2 regions of the Luteimonas sp. AC640a genome follow, and region 1 is predicted to be linked to the other one. Evidence: riboswitches for the same ligand, from Rfam matches in the RefSeq annotation. Region 1 holds a riboswitch; the other holds the start of a gene.
The links. A riboswitch is a leader RNA that binds a small molecule or an ion and turns the genes downstream of it on or off. The one in region 1 is predicted to bind cobalamin.
Positions count from the first base shown of each region.

Region 2: it holds a riboswitch for cobalamin, as region 1 does, so the genes downstream of both, ACZ9YD_RS11350 (ribonucleoside-diphosphate reductase subunit alpha) here and btuB (TonB-dependent vitamin B12 receptor) in region 1, are expected to answer to the same signal.

Region 1 covers NZ_CEEDOV010000007.1:807,690-810,994, forward strand. Annotated here, with positions in the region: gene bioD (dethiobiotin synthase) at 1-30, opposite strand, end outside; gene ACZ9YD_RS07900 (GAF domain-containing protein) at 166-648, shown strand; partial or broken gene ACZ9YD_RS07905 (TfoX/Sxy family protein) at 645-953, shown strand; cobalamin riboswitch at 1,070-1,285, shown strand; gene btuB (TonB-dependent vitamin B12 receptor) at 1,413-3,284, shown strand.
Region 2 covers NZ_CEEDOV010000010.1:511,771-515,075, forward strand. Annotated here, with positions in the region: cobalamin riboswitch at 734-948, shown strand; gene ACZ9YD_RS11350 (ribonucleoside-diphosphate reductase subunit alpha) at 1,134-3,305, shown strand, end outside.

The sequences.
Region 1 (3,305 bases):
ACCGGTGACCAGAAAACTGCGCGCGCTCATGCGGATTCCGGCGCCGTGCGCCTCTGCATTCCAGGCTGTGAGGCCTGCGTACCGCGCAAGCGGAATCCGTCCGCATCACGCGGCAACGCGTCCAGTCCGCCAGGCCCCTGCGGGGCCGCTGCTACACTCCGCGGCATGTTCACTTCATCTCCCCTGACCGGCTCCAAGGCCGAACAGTATGCCGCGCTGGCGGCACAGGCACGGGCACTGCTGCACGGCGAACGCGATGCGATCGCCAATGCGGCGAACCTCTCGGCGCTGGTCTATCACGCGCTGCCGGATCTCAACTGGGTCGGCTTCTATCTCTTCGATGGCACCGAACTCGTGGTCGGCCCGTTCCAGGGTCTGCCGGCCTGCGTGCGCATTCCGCTCGACAAGGGCGTCTGCGGCGCCGCGGCGCGCACGCGCACGACGCAGCGCATCGACGACGTGCATGCGTTCCCCGGGCATATCGCTTGCGACAGCGCTTCGCGTTCGGAAATCGTCGTGCCGCTGCACATCGGCGAGCGCCTGATCGGCGTGTTCGACATCGACAGTCCGGTGCCGGCGCGTTTCGACGTTGAAGACCAGACAGGCATCGAGTCCCTCGCCGCCCTCTATCTCGAATCACTGCAATGACCGCACCGACGCCGCTGAAGCTGCGCAACATCGGGCCCAAGTCCGCGGCCTGGCTGCGTCAGGTCGGCCTGCGCACGCGCGAGGATCTGCAAGCGGCCGGCGCGGTGGATGCGTTCGTCAAAGTGCGCCGCGCCGGCTTCAAGCCCAGCCTCAATCTGCTGTATTCGCTGGAAGGCGCGTTGCTCGACTGCCATTGGCAGGACGTGCCCGAAGCGCGTCGCGTGCAACTGGTCGAAGCCGCCGAGGCTGCGACCGCCCTGCTTCCCGATCCGCGCGCGCGCCAGGCCGCCGGACCGGTTACGACGACCGTCAGTGAAACGTTCGAGTCCGAGTCTCCGCTGGACAGCCTGTTCGACCGCCGAGACGACTGACTGCCACACCGGCGCGCCCTGTCCGCGCCCGCGGCCCCGCGCTCACGTACAATCCGCGCCAGCTTCATGGTGACCCGCCGGCGTACTGCCGTCCGGGTTGAAACGGGAAGCCGGTGACGCGCGTATGCGCCAGCCCGGCACTGCCCCCGCAACGGTAAGCGTGTTCAAGGCATCGCATCCGCCACTGTGCTCCGCACGGGAAGGCGCGACGCCCGGGAGTCCTCCCACGCGCGAGTCCGGAGACCGGCCACGAAGTCTTCTTCGATTGCGATGCGGCGGGCATTGCGGCGGCGTTCCGGGCGGCTTTTCGCGCGCCCGGACGGCGGCCGTGTCCGTCCTCGCAATCTCCAGACCACATCCGCGTGCGTGGGCGCACGCGACAAGGAGACTGCAATGCCGTTCCGTACCCTGACCGTGGCGATCGTCGCCGCGCTCGCTTCGCCATTCGCCGCTGCCGCGACCGCCGCCGACGCGCGCGATCTCGACACCGTGCTCGTCACCGCCAACCGCAGCGAGAGCACGCTCGGCGACACCATCGTGCCGGCCCAGGTCATCGACCGCGCCGAGATCGAACGCACCCAGGCGCGCGACCTGCCCGAACTGCTGCGCGGCCGCGCCGGCATCCAGATCGGCAACTCCGGCGGTCCCGGCAAGCTGACCTCGATCTTCATGCGCGGCAGCGAATCCGACCACGTGTTGGTGCTGGTCGACGGCGTGCGCATCGGCTCGGCGACCGCGGGTCTCGCCGCGTTCCAGGACATTCCGGTCGACCAGATCGAGCGCGTCGAAATCGTCCGCGGTCCGCGCTCCAGCCTGTACGGCTCGGAAGCCATCGGCGGCGTTATCCAGATCTTCACCCGCCGCAACACCGGCGCGATCCGCCCGCACGCACGCATCGGCGTCGGCAGCCACAACCTGCGCGAAGCCAGCGCCGGCATCGGTGGCCGCGCGGGCCGTGGCTGGTTCGGCGTCGACGCGGCGTTCCAGCGCACCGACGGCATCGACAGCTGCCGCGGTTCGGGCACGCTGTTCCAGGGCTGCTTCGTCGACGAGCCCGACCGTGACGGCTACCGCAACCGTTCGCTCAACCTGCGTGGCGGCGTGGAACTTGCGGAAGGCCTGACGTTCGAAGCCAACGCCCTGCGCGCCGAAGCGTTCAACGAGTACGACGGCAGCGTGTTCGGCGGCAACGAGGCCGACAACGTCCAGCAGGTCGCCGGTGGCAAGCTCACCTACGCACCCTCTGACGTCGTCACGCTGACCGCGCAGGCCGGCCGCAACGACGACGAGTCCACGACCTACTTCCGCGACATCGATGCGGGTACGCGCGTCGATGTCGGCCAGATCGACACCCGTCGCGACACCGCATCGGTGCAGGCCGATTTCGGTCTGGCGCCGACCCAGCGCTTCTCGCTCGGCTTCGATTGGATGTCCGACAACGTCGAGAGCGACACCGACTATGCGTTGACCTCGCGCAACAACTTCGCCGTGTTCTCCGATTACACGGCGCGTTTCGGCGCGCACCGCGTGCAGGCCGGCGTGCGTCACGACGACAACGAGCAGTTCGGCGGCCACACCACGGGCAGCCTCGGCTGGGGCCTCGATCTCGCACACGGCCTGCGCCTTAACGCCAGCGCCGCGACCAGCTTCAAGGCGCCGACGTTCAACGATCTCTACTTCCCGTTCGGCAGCGGCAATCCGGATCTTGAGCCGGAGCGCGCGAAGACCGCCAACCTCGGCCTCGCGCAGTACGGCGACACCTGGAACTGGTCGATCAACGCGTTCGAAAGCCGCGTCGACGATCTGATCTTCCTCGACAGCAATTTCGTCCCGCAGAACATCCAGGAAGCGCGCATCCGCGGCGCCGAGCTGACGTTCGCGACCACACTCGCCGGCTTCGACCTGTCGACCGAACTGAGCCACGTCGATCCGCGCGACCGCAGCGATAACGCCAACAACGGCAACCTGCTCGCCCGTCGTGCGCGCAACAGCGGCCGTCTCGACATCGACCGCAGCTTCGGCGATTTCCGCATCGGCACCACGCTGCGCGCCAGCAGCAGCCGCTACGACAACGCGGCCAACACGGTGCGCGTCGCCGGACACGGCACGCTGGACCTGCGCGCCGCGTGGGCGTTCAACCCGGACTGGACGCTGGAAGCCCGCGCGACCAACGTGCTCGACAAGAACTACGAGACCGTGAACTGGTACTACCAGCCCGGTCGCGAGTACGGCCTGGCGCTGCGCTGGTCGCCGGTCACGCGCTGATCCATTCGCGGCGCACGCCGC
Region 2 (3,305 bases), on a different contig from region 1:
CCTTTACGGGTCGAGGATTGGATGGGGGCAAACGGCCCGGCCGTGCGGACATCAAGCTCAAAGATCCAAAGCTCTGGGATCGCCAGCCGGACCACGCCTGGATCCTTCGCCCCCACCCAACCCTCCCCCGCGCGCGGGGGAGGGCTTGAAGCGCGCTTCGCTCAGAGGGCTGGGAACAAAGCCTTCCCCCGCGCGAGGGGGGTGCCTGAAGCCCGCTTCGGCCAGAGGGCTGGGGACAGAGCCCTCCCCCGTGTACGGGGGAGGGTTGGGTGGGGGCAAACGGTCAGGCCGTACGGACATCGAGCTCAAGGATCCAAAGCTTTCTGGATCGCCAGCCGAACCACGACCAGACACTTCGCCCCTACCACCCCTCGCCCCGTAAAGGGCCCAATGCCCCGCGCGAGGGAGGGCTCGAAGCGCGCTTCTCGGCCGGAGGGTTGAGGACAGAGCCCTCCGCGTTTAAAGGTGATGGCCGGATCCCTACAGGGCGTCCAAGAGCGCCCGCATCCTCTCGCCAGAGCAGCCGTTCGGCTGTTGAAAGCCGCGGAGGCAGGCGCTCGCGGCGCCGCCCCCAGACGAGAAGGATCCAGAAAAACCACCCCAAAGGACTTGCCCTTCGCGCCCCGATCTGCATCCACCGGCCCACTCATGGGGCTTGACGAACGGCAATTCCCGTCACGACGCGGCCTGCCGCCCGTTCACTACATTTAGCGTTGACGCTGCACACGCACCCCACTATCTTGGGTCGGTCGGTTCCGCAGACCCACAAGGGAATGTGGATTAAAACGGGAAGCCGGTGACGCCTTGCGCCACTCCGGCACTGCCCCGCAGCGGTAATTGGGAACAAACCCGCCAATGCACTGGAGCGATCCGGGAAGCGGTGGGGGAGGAGAAGGCGCTGCCTTCGTGCCCATGAGTCCGAAGACCTGCCGACAGCCGCGTGGAGCACAACGCGCGGTGCCGGCTGCGGACGTCCCGTGGGGGGCGGGTTGCGGAGTGGGGGCGATGGCGCTGTGCGCCCGATCGCGATCCCTGCGACGCCGCCCCATCACCCTGGGCCCCCTCCAATGCCGCCGAACCCGACGTGGGCGGGACGGTCGTGTGCGCGAATGCACTAGAGATAGAGAGGACGCATGACCAGCCACGAGACCCTCGCGACCGAGACCCCGGCCGCCGCCGCAGACGCCACACCGATCACCGATACCGCGCCCGCCCCATCCCCCATGCCCGTTGCGCCGCCCGCCGTCGAACCCGACGACGTGGTGCCGCCACCCCCGAGTGCCGTTATGAACACCGCAATTGCAGATGTCTTCAACGCCGATGCCGGCGTCTCCAACTGGATCACCAAGGAAGCCGGCAACCGCCGGATTCCGTACGACCGTGCGCGCCTGGAGCGCAGCATCGATCGCACCCATGCCGAGTTCCCGCAGCTCGACATCGTCGACTACAAGCGCAGCGTGTTCGGCTTCGTCGAGCGCAAGGAAGCCGTCAACGCCGACGACCTCACCGACCATCTGATCCGCGAGGCCGAAGCCCGCGTCGATGTCACCGCGCCGGAGTGGGAATTCTTCGCCGCCCGCCTGTACCTGCACCGCCTGTACAAGCGCGCCAGCCGCAACCGCTTCTACGACGCCGAGCAGAAGTACGGCTCCTACGTCGGCCTGCAGGAATCGCTGGCCGACCGCACCATCTATTCCAACGACATCCTGCGCGCCTATTCCAAGGAAGAGCTGCAGGAAGCCGGCCGCATGATCGAGCCCGAGCGCGACAAGCTGTTCGCCTACAACGGCCTGTACCTGCTGGCCACGCGCTACCTCGCCACCGACACCTCGCGCGCCGTGTTCGAGCTGCCGCAGGAGCGCTGGCTGACCATCGCCCTGTACCTGATGCAGAACGAGACCAGGGGCGGCCGCGAGCGCCGCATGCAGCTCGTCGGCGAGGCCTACTGGGCGCTGTCGAACCTGTACATGACCGTCGCCACCCCGACGCTGCAGAACGCCGGCAAGGTCGGCGGCCAGCTGTCGTCGTGCTTCATCGACACCGTCGACGATTCGCTGCAGGGCATCTACGACTCCAACACCGACATCGCCCGCGTCTCCAAGGGCGGCGGCGGCGTGGGCGCGTACATGGGTTACGTGCGTTCCAGCGGCTCGGCCATCCGCGGCGTGCCCAATTCCTCCGGCGGCGTGGTGCCGTGGATCAAGCAGCTCAACAACACCGCCGTGTCGGTGGATCAGCTGGGCCAGCGCAAGGGCGCGGTCGCGGTCTATCTCGACATCTGGCACCGCGACATCGAGAACTTCCTCGACCTGCGCCTCAACAACGGCGACCAGCGCCTGCGCGCGCACGACGTGTTCACCTCGATCTGCATCCCCGACATCTTCATGGAAGCCGTCGACCGCCGGGGCGACTGGTACCTGTTCGACCCGCACGAGGTCCACAAGATCAAGGGCTTCTACCTGCAGGATTTCTTCGACGAGAAGAAGGGCGACCCGAACGGCAGCTTCCGCCGCAAGTACGAAGAAGTCGTGGCGGACGAGCGCATCTCGCGCAAGACCGTCAAGGCGATCGACATCTTCAAGCGCGTGATGGTGAGCCAGCTCGAGACCGGCAACCCCTTCATGTTCTACCGCGACGAAGTGAACCGGAAAAACCCGAATAAGCACGTCGGCCGCGTGTACTCGTCGAATCTCTGCACCGAGATCCTGCAGAACATGAGCCCGACGCGGATGATGCAGGAGATCATCTCCGGCAATCAGATCGTCACCACCAAGCAGGCCGGCGACTTCGTCGTCTGCAATCTGTCGTCGGTGAACCTGGGCCGCGCGATCGTGCCGCAGGCCGGCCAGAGCGATCTGATCACCGACGTGCTCGAGCGCCTGATCCCGATCCAGGTGCGCATGCTCGACAACGTGATCGATCTCAACATGCTGCCCGTGCCACAGGCGACGATCACCAACCAGAAGTACCGTGCGATCGGTCTGGGCACCTTCGGCTGGCACCACCTGCTGGCGCAGAAGGGCATCCAGTGGAACGACGCGCAAGCCGAGGACTTCAGCGATTCGCTGTATGAGCGCATCAACTTCCTGACCGTGCAGGCCAGCATGGAACTCGCCAAGGAAAAGGGCGCCTACCCGGTGTTCGCCGGCAGCGACTGGCACACCGGCGCGTACTTCAGCGACCGCAACTACAACTCGCCCGAGTGGATGGATCTGGCTGCGCAGGTCGGCGTCAACGGCATGCGCAACGGCTGGCTGATGGCGGTCGCCCCGAACATGTCCACCGCGCAGATCGCCGGCTCCACC